Regions from separate parts of the Lysinibacillus sp. FSL R5-0849 genome, predicted to be linked through region 1. Evidence: riboswitches for the same ligand, from Rfam matches in the RefSeq annotation. Region 1 holds a riboswitch; each other region holds the start of a gene.

What was found. A riboswitch is a leader RNA that binds a small molecule or an ion and turns the genes downstream of it on or off. The one in region 1 is predicted to bind S-adenosylmethionine.
Region 2: linked by a shared signal. The riboswitch ahead of MKY80_RS20450 (bifunctional homocysteine S-methyltransferase/methylenetetrahydrofolate reductase) and the one ahead of MKY80_RS18470 (methionine ABC transporter ATP-binding protein) in region 1 are both predicted to bind S-adenosylmethionine.
Region 3: linked by a shared signal. The riboswitch ahead of MKY80_RS12940 (Na+/H+ antiporter NhaC family protein) and the one ahead of MKY80_RS18470 (methionine ABC transporter ATP-binding protein) in region 1 are both predicted to bind S-adenosylmethionine.

What each region holds. Positions count from the first base shown of each region.
Region 1 is NZ_CP152004.1:3,731,323-3,737,254, reverse strand. It holds gene MKY80_RS18495 (acyl-CoA dehydrogenase family protein) at 1-896, shown strand, start outside; gene MKY80_RS18490 (arsenate reductase family protein) at 1,079-1,435, shown strand; gene gcvH (glycine cleavage system protein GcvH) at 1,517-1,897, shown strand; gene MKY80_RS18480 (hypothetical protein) at 1,989-2,330, shown strand; gene MKY80_RS18475 (thioredoxin family protein) at 2,346-2,657, shown strand; SAM riboswitch class I at 2,714-2,818, shown strand; gene MKY80_RS18470 (methionine ABC transporter ATP-binding protein) at 2,902-3,930, shown strand; gene MKY80_RS18465 (methionine ABC transporter permease) at 3,920-4,588, shown strand; gene MKY80_RS18460 (MetQ/NlpA family ABC transporter substrate-binding protein) at 4,655-5,506, shown strand.
Region 2 is NZ_CP152004.1:4,128,098-4,134,029, forward strand. It holds gene metH (methionine synthase) at 1-695, opposite strand, end outside; gene MKY80_RS20450 (bifunctional homocysteine S-methyltransferase/methylenetetrahydrofolate reductase) at 688-2,535, opposite strand; SAM riboswitch class I at 2,625-2,724, opposite strand; gene MKY80_RS20455 (protoporphyrinogen oxidase) at 2,827-4,221, opposite strand; gene MKY80_RS20460 (globin-coupled sensor protein) at 4,410-5,702, opposite strand.
Region 3 is NZ_CP152004.1:2,635,948-2,641,879, reverse strand. It holds gene MKY80_RS12960 (hypothetical protein) at 1-33, shown strand, start outside; gene MKY80_RS12955 (class I SAM-dependent methyltransferase) at 722-1,456, opposite strand; gene MKY80_RS12950 (hypothetical protein) at 1,752-2,084, shown strand; gene MKY80_RS12945 (DUF3953 domain-containing protein) at 2,271-2,504, shown strand; SAM riboswitch class I at 2,624-2,727, shown strand; gene MKY80_RS12940 (Na+/H+ antiporter NhaC family protein) at 2,832-4,112, shown strand; gene MKY80_RS12935 (VanZ family protein) at 4,588-5,932, opposite strand, start outside.

The DNA.
Region 1 (5,932 bases):
AGCTTTCTGACTTCAACCTTACAAAAGAAAAATTATCAACGATGGCTTCTCAATTGTATGCATCAGAATCCTTAAACTATCGTACTGTTGGTTTATTTGAAGATCGTTTAAGCCAGCTAAGTCCAGAGGAGCAAAAGGAAGGAAAAGTGATTGCAGGTGCTATCGCTGAGTATGCGATTGAATGCTCAATTGCTAAAGTATTTGGATCAGAAACATTAGATTATATTGCAGATGAAGCGGTACAGTTACATGGCGGTTATGGCTTCATGGCTGAATATGAGGTAGAGCGTATTTACCGTGATTCTCGTATTAATCGAATTTTTGAAGGTACAAATGAAATTAATCGCATGATTGTACCAGGTACATTTATGAAAAAGGCACTAAAAGGTGAGCTGCCACTATTACAAGTTGCGCAAAATCTACAGCAAGAGCTTCTGATGTTAATGCCGGAGGATATCGGTACAGAGCCACTAGCTCAGGAAAAATACTTAGTGAAAAATGCTAAGAAGATTGCTGTATTAGCGGCAGGCTTAGCAGCACAACGCTTTGGTGCGAAGTTAGATCAAGAACAAGAAGTTTTAGTGAATATTGCCAATATCGCTAATCAATTATTTGCAATGGAATCAGCTGTATTACGTACAGAAAAAGCGATTGCTCGTGATGGCGTTGAAAAAGCACATCAAAAATTGCTATACACTCAAATTTTCTGCCAAGAAGCATTTGCTGAAATCGAAAAAGAAGCAAAAGATACAATTCTTGCTTCCGCAGATGGCGATGCAGCACGTATGACTTTATCTGCATTACGTAAATTAACACGTAATAATCCATACAACCTAATTACGAAGAAACGTGAAGCATCTGTGAAATTAATTGAAGCAGAAAAATATATCGTTTAATCGTATGAAAAACGCTAGCTATCCGCAAATGGGTAGCTAGTTTTTTTATTCCAGATAAATTTATGAAAGTAACGGATAAAAATACAGAACCGATGGATAGACTTACGAAAATGAGCGAAGATCCACCATTCTAAATGATTATGATGGTATACTACAGAAAAAGACAGCAGAGGAGCATTTTTATGACGATTCAATTTTTCCATTATCCAAAATGTACAACATGTAAAAAAGCACAAAAGTGGTTAAATGATCATGACGTTTCCTATGAAGAGGTACATATCGTAGAGCAGCCACCAACAAAGGATGAAATAACAGCTTTATGGCAAGCAAGTGGACTACCTTTGAAGAAGTTTTTTAATACTTCTGGCATGAAGTATCGTGACCTTGGTTTGAAGGACAAGCTAGCTGATATGACTGAGGAAGAACAGCTTAAGCTACTTGCTACGGATGGTATGTTAATAAAACGTCCCATCGTAACAGATGGAAAAAAAGTAACTTTAGGGTTTAAAGAATCCGATTTTGAGCAAGCTTGGTTATAACCGTTTTTATCCTTGTTTTTATAGGAGAAGTATGGCACACTGAAAGTGAATATATTACATAATTATGGAGGGGTTTTTTGCATGAGCACACCGAAAGACTTACGTTACTCTGAAGAGCATGAATGGGTAAAAGTAGAAGATGGAAAAGTACGTATTGGTATTACGCACTTCGCACAATCTGAATTAGGAGATATCGTTTTCGTTGAACTTCCACAAGTTGGCGATGAAATCAAAACAGATGATCCATTCGGTAGCGTAGAATCAGTAAAAACTGTTTCTGAATTATATGCACCAATCTCAGGTACTGTAGTGGAAGTAAATGCAGATTTAGAAGATAGCCCAGAATTCGTTAATGAATCACCATATGAAAAAGCATGGATGATCGTCGTAGAGCCTGCTGATGCATCAGAAGTTGATAAACTTATGACAGCAGAACAATACGAAGAGATGACTGCAGAATAAGACAAGCCATAATCAAAAAACGTCGGAAACTACCGGCGTTTTTTATTATATAATAATGTATAAGTGGATATGTCTAAATGGAGGTGGCGTAATGTTCGATGGGAAATGCTTGATAGTAGAAGGACGCTCAGATAAGCTACAAATTGAGCCGATTTTGAACGAGAATGTTACAATACTATGTACGAATGGAACAATTGGAGTGCATCAATTAGAGGAGCTAATAGACCCCTATGAGGGCTGCGAGCTATTTACTTTTTTTGATGCTGATACTTCAGGCGATAAGCTACGCGCTTTAATGGACAGACATTATCCGGAAGCGGAGCATTTACGTACAATGCCGACATATAAGGAAGTAGAAACGACACCAAGAAAAGTGTTAGCAATGATTTTACTGCGTGCGCATTTCTCCATCCATAATGAATATATTTTATAAGGTTGCGTGAACTAAATGGAAGAATGGTCAAAAGAGCAGTGGGAGTCGGCTTTACAGTCGGGAGAAAAAGCTGCGTTTTATTTATATACACCGATGTGTGGTACTTGTGCAGTGGCATCGAAAATGATGTCAATTGTAGAACAACTATTACCTCACCTAAAACTAGGGAAAGCAAATATTAATTTTTTGGAGCAAATTGCTATTGAACATCAAATTGAAAGCGTCCCATGTTTACTTGTGTGTGATGGCGGCAAAGTGACAGAAAAGATTTATGCTTTTCAATCCGTACCATTTTTGTACGAATTGTTAAAAAAATCAATTGACTGAACTTTATTAGCGTGGTAAAGTAACAAATATATTACTAAAACATTAAATATATCGAACTCTTATAAAGAGCGGCGGAGGGAAGTGCCCTATGAAGCCCGGCAACCATCACATAGTGAAAAGGTGCCAAATCACTCAAAGATTTTTTCTTTGAAAGATGAGAGAACGGTTCAACGTATAATACGTGACCCCTTCTACTTGTCTATAAGTGGAGGGGTTTTTTTATATAAGAAAAGGAGTATTCGCTATGATACAGCTTCAAAATATAACGAAGAAATACAAAACAGCAAATGGCGAATTAACGGCAGTCAAAGATGTTAACCTTACTATTAATAAGGGTGAAATTTTTGGCATTATCGGCTATAGTGGCGCTGGTAAAAGTACGATGATTCGTTTACTTAATGGTTTAGAGAAACCAACAGCAGGAACAGTAACGGTGAACAATCAAGAATTTTCTTCGATTAAGGGTCAAAAGCTTAGAGCAGCTAGACAAAAGGTTAGTATGATTTTTCAACATTTTAACCTACTTTGGTCACGAACAGTTGCAGAAAACATTGCCTTCCCATTAGAAATTGCAGGTGTATCAAAAGCTCAACGTGAGGCACGGGTGAAGGAATTGATAGCACTTGTTGGCTTAGAAGGTCGCGATCAAGCATATCCATCGCAGCTGTCTGGTGGACAAAAGCAACGAGTAGGGATTGCACGTGCATTAGCAAATAATCCAGAGGTTTTACTATGTGATGAGGCAACATCTGCACTAGACCCAGAGACAACAGATGCCATTCTTGATTTACTGGTAGATATTAATGAACGGTTAGGGTTAACGATTGTCCTCATTACTCATGAAATGCATGTCATTCGCAAGATTTGTCATCGTGTAGCAGTGATGGAGGCAGGCGAAATTGTAGAGCGTGGGGAAGTATTGCAAGTTTTCCAGGCACCTCAGGCAGCCATTACTAAGAAATTTGTAGCCCAAATTACAAATACAAAGGAAACACAGGATACAGTAGAACAAATCAAAGCAAATTATCCAACTGGACAACTTGTCAAATTGATTTTTGTTGGTGAAAAAACAGAACAGCCAGTTATTTCACATCTAGTGAAGCAATTCGATGTGGAAGTAAGCATCGTACACGGAAATATTTCACAAACGAAAAATGGTGCATATGGTACCCTCATAGTCCAAATTGATGGGTCGAAAGCAAATGTGACTGAAGCCTTAAGCTATTTAAATACAGTGGAAGTACAAACGGAGGTGATTGCAGATGCTAACTAATCTCTTTCCGAATGTAGACTGGGATAGCATGTGGCAGGCTACGTATGAAACATTATATATGACGGCCATTTCTACAGTTATTACATTTATTCTTGGGTTAGCTATTGGAATCGTCCTATTTTTAACAAGTCCCAATCAGTTATGGGCTAATAAAATTGTTAGCTTTTTAACAGGGTCACTCGTTAACATTTTCCGCTCTATCCCATTTATCGTGTTAATTATTTTATTAATTCCATTCACTAAGCTTTTACTAGGTACAATCCGTGGAGCTAATGCTGCTTTACCTGCTTTAATTATCGGTGCGGCTCCATTCTATGCACGTATGGTATTAATTGCGTTACGTGAGATTGATAAAGGTGTCATTGAAGCAGCTCGTTCAATGGGGGCAAAAACATCCACAATTATTTGGAAAGTTCTAATCCCTGAATCATTACCAGCACTAATTTCGGGTATTACGGTTACGGCTGTAGCACTTGTTGGATATACAGCAATGGCAGGGATAATCGGTGCAGGAGGTCTTGGGAACTTAGCCTTCCTAGACGGGTTCCAAAGAAATCGCCAAGATGTGACATTAATGGCAACTATTTTGATCTTAGTAGTCGTCTTTATTATCCAATGGATTGGTGATTTCATTACAGAAAAAATTGATAAACGTTAATAAAACTGAGGTTATTCCGGTTCTTGCCGCTAACATATTTTCATCAAAATAAAGGGAGTGTCATAAATGAAAAAGTTATTAACAGGATTATTTTTATCAATACTTGTACTAGCTTTAGCAGCTTGCGGTACTGATAAAAAAGAGGATGCAAATTCAGCATCTGGTGATAAAACAGATAGTAAAGAAAACGTTACTTTAACAGTGGGAGCTTCTAATACACCGCATGCAGTAATTTTGGATAAAGCAAAACCGATTTTAGCTGAGAAAGGTATTGACCTTAAAGTAGAAACATATACAGACTATGTGCTACCAAACCAAGATTTAGAATCAAAAGAATTGGATGCAAATTACTTCCAACATATTCCGTATTTAGAGTTACAAATTAAAGACAATGGCTATGACTTCGTCAATGCTGGTGGTGTTCATATTGAGCCAATCGGTATTTACTCAAAAAAATATAAATCTTTAGAGGAACTTCCTGAAGGTGCAACAATCTTACTTTCTAATTCTGTATCTGATCACGGTCGTATGCTGTCATTATTAGAAGCTAAGGGCTTAATTAAATTAAAAGATGGTATTGATAAAACAGCAGCAGAAATTAAGGATATAGAAGAAAATCCTAAAAACTTTAAATTTGATGCGAATACTGCACCAGAAATGCTTGTACAAATGTACGAAAACGACGAAGGGGACGCAGTACTGATCAACTCTAACTTTGCTATTGATAATGGCTTAAACCCAATCAAAGATGCGATTTCTCTTGAAGACAAAGAGTCGCCATACGTAAACATCATCGCAGTACGTGCGGGTGATGAATCAAGACCAGAAATTAAAACATTATTAGAAGTATTAACGTCTAAAGAAATCCAAGACTTTATTTTAGAAGAATGGAAAGGTGCAGTAGTACCTGTTCAATAATTTAAATAAAAGGGTACCTAAGTAGTGAAATACTTACGTACTCTTTTTCTTTTTTTAATGAATTTTGATAGCTTTCGGAAAGTGACTATTTACAAGTTGTCGATTTCCGAGGAAATAAAAAGGCTATATAAAATAGTTACAACAACTTATGTAATGTCTATTCTACGTGCTTCAAAGGATTGTTCTACCTAATCCCTCCAGTATCGGTGAAAACCAATGCTGAAGGGATTTTTTTAGAGTTTCAAAAAAGGAAAAAATGTTAATTTTCTATTTATTAACATTCTTCAGTGTCGCTTATCAACTTTTTCATCTACACTAATAAAGCGACTCTAAATATATTTACTAAATATCTGAATAAATAATGAACTTTTTTGTTCTAAATACTAATAAAGTAGGCGTTTTATCGTGAATGAAGGAATTATTTAG
Region 2 (5,932 bases), 400 kb from region 1:
TCAGGTCCCGTCGCACAGTTTAAGCCCACCGATAATGGTTGAATATGCTCGATGGAAATATAAAAGGCATCAATGGTTTGCCCTGCAAGAGTAGTCCCCATAGGCTCAATTGTTCCAGAAATCATCACAGGTAATTCTTTACCAGTTACCTCGAAAGCACGAGTTACCCCAAGGGTACCTGCTTTCACATTTAACATATCCTGACTTGTCTCTAGCAATAGCACATCTGCCCCTGCTTCAATCAATGCCTTTGCCTGCACAAAGAAATTTTCTTCTAATTCATCAAATGTAATGCCGCCTGTAACTGACAACGTCTTCGTTGTTGGACCCATTGCGCCTGCAACAAAGCGGGGCCAGTCGGAAGTCGTATAATTGTCAACTGCTTGACGGGCAATTTCAACTGCACGTTTATTAATTTCTTCCGCTTTTGCACCTAGATTATATTCATTTAATACAAGAGGTGTTCCACCAAATGTATTTGTACAAATAATATCTGCCCCTGCCTCTAAGTACTTATGATGAATTTTCTCAATGACATCAGGTCTAGTAAGCACTAAATTTTCATTACAGCCATCTAGGTCCTCTCCACCAAAATCATCTGCTGATAAGTTTTCATTTTGCAGCATGGTTCCCATTGCGCCATCTAGAATTAATATTCTTTTATCAAGTTGTTCTTCAATCATGTGCTTAGCCATTTATACTTACCCCTTTTTTCTGTTCATCCAATTGCTCTATATATTTCATTAATTCTAATGTCACATCGTAGCGTAAAAATGGTGTAATAAGGTAAATACCTTGGAAATATTGCGCAGCCACTTCTACTAATTCCTTGGCAATTGCAATCCCCTCAAGTGTAGCGCGTTCCTTATCTTCACCACATGCTTTCATCCTTGATAAAGCATCTTCAGATAATTTTATGCCTGGCACCTCATGATGTAAAAACTCTGCACTTTTATAACTCGTAACGGGCATAATGCCAATATAAATCGGTGCTTGTAAATGCTTCGTTGCTTCATATATTTCTATAATTTTTTCCTTTGTATAAACAGGCTGTGAAATGAAATAGTCTGCTCCATGCTCAATCTTTTTTTCTAAGCGTGCCACAGCACGATCTAAAACACGAACATTAGGGTTAAATGCAGCAGCCACAGAGAAGTTAGCCTTTTTCCGTAGTGGTTTCCCTGAGAAAGAAACCCCTTCATTTAATTGTTTAATTAATTGGATAAGCTCCATCGAGGAGACATCATATACGCTAGTGGCACCAGGGAAATCTCCAACCTTCGTTGGGTCACCCGTAACAGCTAGCACATCATGAATTCCTAAGGCATTTAACCCCATTAAATGTGATTGAAGACCAATTAAATTACGATCTCGACAGGTAATATGTGTAAGGGGGCGCACGCCATTAGTACTTTTCAATAACGCCCCCATTGCAATATTGCTAATACGTGGGGATGCCAATGAATTGTCTGCCATCATCACTACATCGGCACCTGCCTCATATAGTTGTTTGGCCCCTTCAAGAAATCCATCTATTTCTAAGTGTCTAGGTGTATCCAACTCTACGATGACCGAGCGTTCACGCTTTACTTTTTCATGAAGTGGTTCAAATTTAGCTGGCTCGGCATCACGAACAATTTCAATCTTTTTAGGCTTCGCATGCTTTTCACTAACTGGTGATAGCTCTTCTAAATACTTCTTTGCGGCTGCAATATGCTTTGGTGTCGTACCACAACAACCCCCAATTAAGCGAACACCCTGATCACGCAGTTCAACAGCAGCGCGACCAAAATAATCAGCCTCCGACTCATAAACAACACGCCCGTCCTCTAAATCTAATAGCGAAGCATTTGGATAGGCTGACATAAATGCCTTTGCCGGAAGTTCTACAGCCTCAAACGCTTGAATCGTATGATATGGACCTAGACGGCAATTGACACCAACAATATCTGCACCAAGAATCTCTAACTCATGTAGCGCATTATTTAAAGACATACCATTTTGTAAAACACCAGGCTCATGCATAGATACTTGAGCAATTATCGGTATATTAGTTTTGGCGCGTAGCACGTTTAATGTTGCTGTTAATTCTTCAAAATCATAATAAGTTTCGAGTAAAAGGCCATCAGGATTTCCTGCAAGTAACACACTTGCCTGCTCTTCAACGGTCGCTAATATGTCATCTAATGTTGCATCGCTTTTACGAATGCCACGAATTCCACCAATTGTTCCTAAAACAAATTGACCGCCATCCGCTGCTGCTCGCTTAGCAATAGTAATAGCTGCTTCATTAAATTGTTTGACACTTGATTCTAGTCCATAGCGAGCTAATTTAATGGCATTGGCACCGTACGTATTCGTTTGAATAATATCAGCACCCGCTGCGATATATTCTCTATGAATCTTTTCAATTAATTCAGGTCTCTGAACATTCATTTCCTCATGACAATACTCCAATCCATAGCCATACAACACTGTGCCTATTGCACCGTCTGCCGTCAATACATGCGTTTTTAATTTTTCAAGCAATCCCATAAAACTAGCCTCTCTTCCTCTATTTCTGTATAATAAAAAGCCTTCTTTTATATAAAAAGAAGGCTTTAACGACTCATCATTATTGTTCCTTCTCATCTTCGACTCAACGGTCTTCTGGATTTAGCACCTGACAAAAAGTTGGTTGCTGAAGCTTCAATGGGCCAGTCCCTCTGCTTCTCTTGATAAGAATTATTAAGTATGAATTTTTTAAATAATTAAAAGAATCATATCGTTTACAGACGAATGAGTCAAGACTATTTCACATAACAAAGAAATTATTTGCTTAAAAACTTAGAAATTGGATAGTTCTTCTGCAAGCTCTTCACCAATTTTTTTCCCATTTTGAATGCAAGCACCAATACCTACTCCAAAATAAGAGCAACCCGCTATCGATAAATTCGGATAGTTTTCATTCAGCTCTAGTAGTAAGCCTTGTAGCGCTTCCCGGTGAGCTAAGTCATATTTAGGCATTTGATCAATCCACTTTGTGACATTCACAACGGTTGGCTTTTCATCAATTCCTAGGCTTTTCCGAACATCTTCTAAAGCGACGGCTGCCAATTCGTCGTCAGTCATTTTACGTAACTGCTCATACGCCGGATTAATACTCTTATAGAATAGGCGAACAAGTAGTTGATTGTTTTTCGATGTATGCTTCCACTTGCGACTCGTCCAAGTTGCTGCATTACAAGTGACATCAGAATTATGCGATACAATATAGCCTGTTCCATCCGCAGGTAAGTTTGCATCAGGCACATCAAAGCCTAGATAAATAGTAATGGCTGATGCTGTAGTAAACTGATCAAAATAATGTGTTAAGGAGTCGTCCTGTAATATACTTTGAACCGCTTCATTCGGTAGCGCTAGAACAACATAATCTGCCTCAATGTATTGACCATTCGCTAATGAAATCGAATACTTGTTCCCCGTTTTTTGGACATGATTTGTGGCTACCCCTTTAATGATGTCTACCTCTGTTAATGTCTGTTCTAATCGCTCAATTAAAGAGGATAATCCATTTTGAAATGAAATAAATTTTTTATTAGCAGCTTTAACAAATTGCTCACGATTCGCATCAAAACCTTTTATGATACTTCCATAGTCATTTTTATAGTCAATTAAATACGGTAAAGTGGAGGCAATAGAAAGTTGGTGTAAATCACCAGAATAGACACCTGCTAAAACAGGTGCAATTTGATTTTCCACAAGCTCTTCGCCAAGATAATAAGTTAAAAATTCCCCTATTGAGCTTTCTTTTGTAAAACCTGCATTGGGTAAAGTTAAATCTTTTAAAGCTTCTTGTTTGGCCTGGTCAGAGATAAGTGTGCTTTCCTCAAGTGATGCCACACTCATAGGTATACCGAAAGTAGAATCCGCTGGAATGGCGTGCAGCTCGTTATTTGTATAAATATAGGATATACCTGTTTCGTTGTAAACGAGATGATCTTCAAAGTCTAGCTCCTGCACTAGCTCCATTACACCTTTATGGCGAGCTACGATTGAATCAGCACCAGTTTCCATAATAAAACCTTGTTCATAGGCCGAATATAGTTTGCCACCTAAATATGTATTTTTTTCTACGAGCACTAGCTGAACATCTAAATTTTTTTCCTTCACTTGGCGTTGCAGATAATGCATTGTGCATAAACCAGTAATACCGCCACCTAATACAACAACTGTTTTCATAGTAAACCGCCCCTATTTTTAGTTCTGTCTACAGTATAAACTTATTTTCATTGAAAATTACGTTAAACCCTTTACAAATTTAGCAAAAATAGAGCTATCTCAACTGTGAGATAACTCTAGCTCCAAGAATATGCTTCTAAACACACATTATAATGAGTACTATAGTGTTTAATATAGCTACTAGTGATCTAGCTTTTTAAATTTTGGGCAAAGCTAGCTAATTTTTCTGCTGAGTTCGTTACTTCAGTAAAAGAACTACCCAACCCACTTAATATACCTGCGATTGCTTGTATTTTCGTCGCCATGCAATCATTTTGATCTTTTGCTTCTGTCATTGCCCCTACTATATTTGTAAATTGTCCTTCCGTGTGTAACATATTATCCTCACCAGATGCCACCTCATCTTGGATATGAATGAGAGATTGCTCTAATTTCCCGGTGCGTTCACTCGTTTTTTGCAACAATAATGCAACAGCGGTGACAGATTCCTTTGTTTGAATGGATAATTTACGTACTTCATCAGCTACTACACTAAATCCCTTCCCTGCTTCTCCGGCACGGGCTGCTTCAATAGCAGCATTTAAGGCCAACAAATTGGTCTGATTGGCAATATTGGTAACGACACTCATAATCGTTTCCATTTCCTTCGACATATCAGATAATTGTTCAATATTTTCTTCTATATCATGAAGAGATTGAATAATATTATGCATATTTAGTGATTGTTTCTTTAAACATTCACGTCCATCCAGTGCTTGGTTTTCAGCCAGCGTAGACACTTCTAGCGATCTCTTTGCCAATTGTTCAATTTCCCCAGACTGCTCGCTTAGTCTGCAAAATGAATTATTGGTTTCCTGTGAAATGGTCGCAAGCAATTCAGAGGAGTGTACAATTTGTCGTTCAATTGCTTCTTTTTCTAGTTCCATGTTTTCTTTATGCTGTTCAACTGTATTTTCATATGCCTCTAAAACAAGTTGCTGCTCGAAATTACAAATTTTAGAAATGGCCCTTATTGTATTAAACTGATCTCGCGGATGATCGATATGCTGTTCAACCAAGTCTATAAATGAGAGAGATAAATCTTGGAACGCGCAAATATACCATTGTGTTCTAAGCCCAATATGTACGTGCACCTTTGCAATTTTCACACGCCTTTGGTAAAATTCCTCATCAATCGTTCCGTTAAACATTTCAATAATGTGCTGCCGTAACGTTATTTTAAGCTTTTCTACAGAACTATGATGACTAATAATATTTACCAAATGTTGTTCGGTACCGATCATATTGTAAAAACGGTTTACGATGTGATCAACATTGTCCATAACATACGGCTGGAATGCTTTTAAATATTGTAAGTCTTGCTTCGTTACATTTAGCATTTCAATTTGCTTCACCATTAATTGGCGATTAGACAGCTCCATTTTCACCGTATATTGCTGTAAATCCAACGCCTTCGTCTTACTCTGTTTTTGAAAAATCACTTATCTTCCCTCTTTCGTTCCGTTTACTTTATCAGGCTGAGAAACAATAAATACCTTTTAGCATATTGATTGATACAACAAAAAATACCGATTAATAGGCTGACCATATTACTATGTTCCCATTTGCTTCAACTATTTCATTTGTCACACTGCTTCCTCCAAAAGCAGCCACACATTGTTCTATCATGAATAAAAGGTGAATTGCACTCAACTAACAGATTTTCTCTATA
Region 3 (5,932 bases), 1.1 Mb from region 1:
GTATTTGATTTTGCCATTCAAGTAATCGATTAAAATATTTTTAAATTTTATGTAACTTATTGCAACATCAACCGTCTACCTCATTAGTAGAATACAAAAAACTAAAGCAAGCTAGTAACATTCACTTTTCACAAAAAGACCAGGATTCACTTATTTCGTGACTTCCTGGTCTTTTTGTGCGGGTAATCCTATTTTTTACGAAAAAATAGGCCAAATAATGAAACCTTTTAGCTGTTTATTCGTATTCATAAATGAATCTAAAGCTAAGCAATATTAATTAGTAAGATTCACTTTCACTTAAAAGGCTAGAACTTACATAATTTATGTAGGTATCTAGTTTTTTTTGTTAGTTTCCTACTTGCAAAATAAATAGGACATGAGTAACTCCTATGCTCGAAAAAACATAAATTCCTACCAAAAATTGAATGGAAAATATTTTAACTTGTTCCACGCCTCAACTTAGCGTAGTATTAATACGAATCAAAACTAAGTAAATTAGTAAGATTCACTTTCACAATAAAACCAGGCGCTCTTCTATGAGGAGCATCTGGTTTTTTGTTTTATCTGAGATTTTCAGAGAATTAATTTATGGGACAATCTAGCCCTCTATTACCACTACTCAGTATTTGGCAGGCATCATGCAGCTGTAGCGATGCTGCCCCATTAAATATGAAGCAACGAAATGTGCTAATGTAATAGATATAATCACACGTATAAACGCTTATTTTTTCTCTGCCACTATCATTAAAAACATAGGTCTTCGTAGTTCATCTTGCATACCTGGAATAGTTTGTATCATTTCCTCAGATGGCATAGGTTCCTTCACAGCACGTATTGTAAATCCCACCTGTATTAGATCATTCATATAAGTGGATAATGTACGGTGATATTTAATGACATTTTCGGTAAGGAAGGTTGTTTCGCGCATGCCTTCTGTTTGATAATGGTCCACTGGCCAATGCAGTCGGTTTCCTTGTTCATCATTGTACCAATCCTGTTCATGGCGGGATGTGAAAATAGGGTGCTCCACTGAAAATACGAACGATCCGCCAGGTTTTAAATAGGTATAAACCTTTTTGCATAGTGCTTCAAAGTTTTGTAAATAGTGAATAGCTAAGGAACTTAATACAACATCAAATTGAGAAGCGGAAAATTGAATGTCCTCAATCGGTATTTGCAAATAGGAAATAAAAGGATCATCCGTTTTTTCCTGAGCTTTTTCCAGCATTTTTTCAGATATATCCACACCAATCACTGATTTTGCCTGTTGTGCGCGCGCATATCGACAATGCCACCCGAAACCACATCCTAAATCAAGCACATGTTTATTTTTCAAATCAGGTAAAAGTGTTTTTAATACATGCCACTCTCCTGCGGCGTCCAGCCCTTGAACAGAACGTGGCATTTTTTCGTAAGCAGAAAAGAATTGCATATCATCATATTTATTTTGCTTCATCGTTTAAACATCTCCTATAATTAAGCTAGCCTCCTACATATCCTTGGTGATCTAGGAGGCTAGCTATCTTCTTCTAACCATGGTTTTCACCCCTATAATAGCTTTTCAAAACCATTCAAGAATACATAAAAAGTAAAGTACAAAAAGAGTAATCCTGAAATAAACGAAACTATTTGCATAAGCCTTTTCCCATTATTTTACCACCGATGCTACTTAAATATGAAAGGATTAGCCCCCAAAGGATTGAAACGGTGATAAATCCGAAGAAGAAGGGAGGTAAGCTTTTAGTTGCTGAATGTCCAATAGTTGTACCACCTACTATACTTCCACCAACCGTTGGGAATCAACGATTGCAGTCGTTGCTGAAACTACTAGCCAAACACCAGTAAAAAATAAGCCCATAATGATTTCTTTTCAATCGCTGCTCCATGACTCTAATTTTTTGCATGCAAACGTATCTCGGAAAGCTTGGAAGGTTAAAGGGCCAAGCATGATAGTACCGCCAATCCATAAAATGAATTGGAATATTGTACTAGATTGTACTAGAAAGGCTATTCCCAAAACCTATAGTACAGCGTACACCATGTCACCAACAGCACAACCTAAAGAAAAGATAAATGCAGGGTAAAAGCCTTTTGTCAGCCCTGTTCGAATTAAACTTAAATTTCCTGTTTCTAGTTCAAAAGCCAATTAAAAAAACAAAAATAAAAAGTTGTTGGGCTTTCATTTGTCATCTCACCCATCATAGAATTTTTTTATTCAAAAAAGGTTAGATAACTGTTAGTATTCGTTCAAGCAAATAGGGGGAATCGTTTTGTTAAAAACAGTACAAATTATTTTATCAATAATAGGCATCACGCTTTCCATTTACGGATTTATGACACATGATTATCGGCTAAACTTTTTAATGATCCTTTTTCTAGGTTTATTTATGTTAACATTAGGAATTAATGAATTTCGGAGAGAGAGAAAATTATATGGTTGGTTTTTAGTCGGGGTATTTATATTTTCGATCTATGTGTCCATTCAAAGCTTCGTATTCGTATAAAAAGTTGAATTTCGCACTTGATAATAGTCGTGGGATTTTTTTACAATTAAAAACATGTTGCAATTATGGATGTTTTATTTTAGTATTTTAATATTGTGTAAAAAATATAATATTTTTTCTTCTTATCAAGAGAGATGGAGGGACTGGCCCGATGAAATCTCGGCAGCGGAACTATTAAGTTACTGTGCCAAATCCAGCAAGCAATGTTCTTGATAGATAAGAGGAGCGTTTTAACTATAAGGGCTCTTCTTGTTATTTCAAGATGAGGCCTTTTTTATGGTGAAAAAATAAAAAATAGGGCTGATTTTTAATTTTTGGAGGTAGACAATGAAGAAAGAGAATCCATGGGCGCTAATCCCATTTGTTATTTTTATGATTTTATTTATTGGTTCAGGGATTATAATGGGTGATTTTTATGCCTTTCCTGTCATTGTAGCCATCAGCATTTCGGGTGCTGTAGCTCTAGCGATGAATCGAAAAGAATCGTTTTCCCGAAAGGTTGATATTTTTTGCCAAGGTGCCGGAAATTTAAATGTCATGCTGATGGTTATTATTTTTCTATTAGCAGGGGCATTTTCAGAGGTAGCGAAGGGAATGGGGGCTGTAGATTCCACTGTTAACTTTGCTTTATCGGTTATACCGCAAAACCTGGTTGTCGTAGGCTTATTCATCATTGCCTGTTTCATCTCTCTATCCATGGGCACATCAGTGGGGACGATTGTTGCGCTGGCGCCAATTGGAGTTGGAATAAGCGATCTTACGGAGCTACCTATTGCTTTAGTGATGGCAGCGGTTGTAGGCGGTTCGATGTTTGGTGATAATTTATCTTTTATTTCAGATACTACTATTACTGCAGTTCGTTCACAAGGCGCGCAAATGAAGGACAAATTTAAGGTCAATTTTTGGATTGTATTGCCGGCAGCTATTATCACAAGTATTATTTTAGGGTTTATGACATCCGGGGGGACAGCCCAAGTAGAGCATCTAAGCTATAATTGGATAAAAATTATTCCCTATGTTTTAGTTATTATTTTAGCGTTATCTGGAATGAATGTTTTCCTCGTTCTTGCATTAGGGATTGTTCTCGCCGGTGCTGTTGGCTTAGCAGATGGCAGCTATCACATAATGAGCCTTATACAAAAGATTGGTGAAGGAATGGAAGGGATGTATGAAATCGCCTTTCTGGCTATATTAATAGCTGGAATGGTGGAAGTTATTAAATTTAATGGGGGAATTGACTTTTTACTCCGTCTTGTAACGCGCAGGATTAAATCGCAGAAGGGTGCTGAATTTGGTATAGCTGGTCTTGTGGGTCTAACTAATTTATCTACGGCCAATAATACAATTGCTATTCTAATTGCCGGGCCACTTGCCAAAAATATTGCTGACCAGTATGAGATTGAGCCGAGAAAGTCTGCAAGTATTTTAGATATTTTCTCTTGTACAGTCCAAGGTCTTCTCCCATACGGAGCCCAATTTCTTGTAGCCGCAAGCGTAGCCAAAATTTCGCCAGTGAGTATCTTGCCGTACTCTTTCTACCCAATTCTTATTGGTATTTGTGGTATGATAGCGATATTCATTGGGTACCCGAAAAAAAAGAAAGCCTAAACTTTTACTACTGAAAATTAAACATGAACGACGAAAGTAGCTCAATCTAAATAAAGATCAGCAAGCTGGTTATTTCAGACTGTAGACAAAAGCCATCGAGTAGTTTGATATGCTCCCTATTAGGTAGACAGATTAAAAAATAAAATCTGTTTATCTAAAGGGAGCATTTTTTTGTGGTGAAGTTAATATCCACTCCAGATTGGAACGAAGGGCGAGGGTGCAGTTCGACCCCGCCCATGGAAAGCTGGAAATCAATCAACGGCTTTACTTTATTTTAAAGTTAATAAATTTCAATAAGAATCAGACAATAAACACTAATGGTATTAGGTAAAAAAATAATAGTAGAAAAATAGGGGAGTAGTCTACTTTTAGGAGATAGGGGGATAGTTCATTGCCCCTTACAGTCGAAAATAAAAGAGCCCAGTTGCTCTATTAATTGGAGCCTGGGCTTTGCTTAAGTATTTGGAACGAGGTGTTACTTTCTTGCCTGAATTAAAGTAAACCAATCGTTGTCGTTGAACTTGCCAGAAACATTGTATATGGGCTGATAGAAGCCTTTTGTATCATACATATAGGAAAGCTCAATCGATTCAATTTCAATTTGGTCTCCTTTTTTTATAATTAGGTCTTCCTCCTGTACGAGTGCGTTATACTTTATTTGAGGAAAATCGCCTTCCTTTATTCGTTCATATATTTCTGTAGGAGACTGTATGTTTACCTCTCGTATAAATTGATTTTCATGAAGACTGTAGGTTAATGAATAAATGTGACCGTCCGGTTTCAGGCCAAGACTGACATCTCCAGTCCAGTAATCTTTAGTTACATCAGGACGGTCTGGTAAGGTCCATTCAAATTCACCATTCTCCTGTACAGTAAATTCTGCATCTTGAGGTAGTATAGAAAGTTCATCCATCAATGACTTCGCCTTTTCTTCTTGCTCTACAGCTGAAATTTGCTCCGGTGTATAATTATTCTCGGTTAACCACCATTGTCCCTCTGAATTATTTGTAACCAATGTATACGCGACCCCATTTTTATCTTCCACTAGCGTTTCGTCATTGTCCTTGACATCAGATACATTCATCTCTGATAATCCTAGTTTCTGTTGTAATAGGTCTTTTACGTCATCCTCTTGAATGATTTTCTTATAGACAGGAGCAACGATTGGTGCTGCGCTTAATTCCAATGATGTGGATACATGAACATCTGACATTTTTGATTTTGTATAAGCGTTAATTGCTAGGTGACCAAACTCCTGCTGGGCGTAGACAATGTTCATAACGATAAAGATTAAGCCCATCAATAGAGGTATGGCAAGGTTTCCAATCAGACTTTTTACCTTTACCTTTTTGTTATGGGCCATAGAAGCGATAAGTTTGTATAATTGGTAGCCAATAATACCGCCAAGTGAGTTATTGATTAAATCATCAAGCTCAAAAATCCCTGCTCCTGAAAGTGCCTGATACGTTTCGATGGAGGCTGTTGCACCTACAACTACTAGGAGAAGCCACTTAAACTCTTTACATTTAGCCATAAGTAAAGGTAAAAACATTCCTAATGGCACAAACATCAATATATTAAAAAGACAATTTTGAAGATCACGTAAAGAGTATTTTTTCCACGCGTCTATATAACCACTGAATGGCTGAAGGTTCAACTGCATGAAATGTGAAGTGCCACGACCAATTACTGTCAGCTCCAAAACAAAGACAATATATCCGATAAAAATTGCGCCAAGCAGAAGCTTCTTTACAGGAATTTGTTTTTGGTGATCGGATCGTCGTCTTTGATAATAAAAGAAATAAAGTCCAATTAGTAAA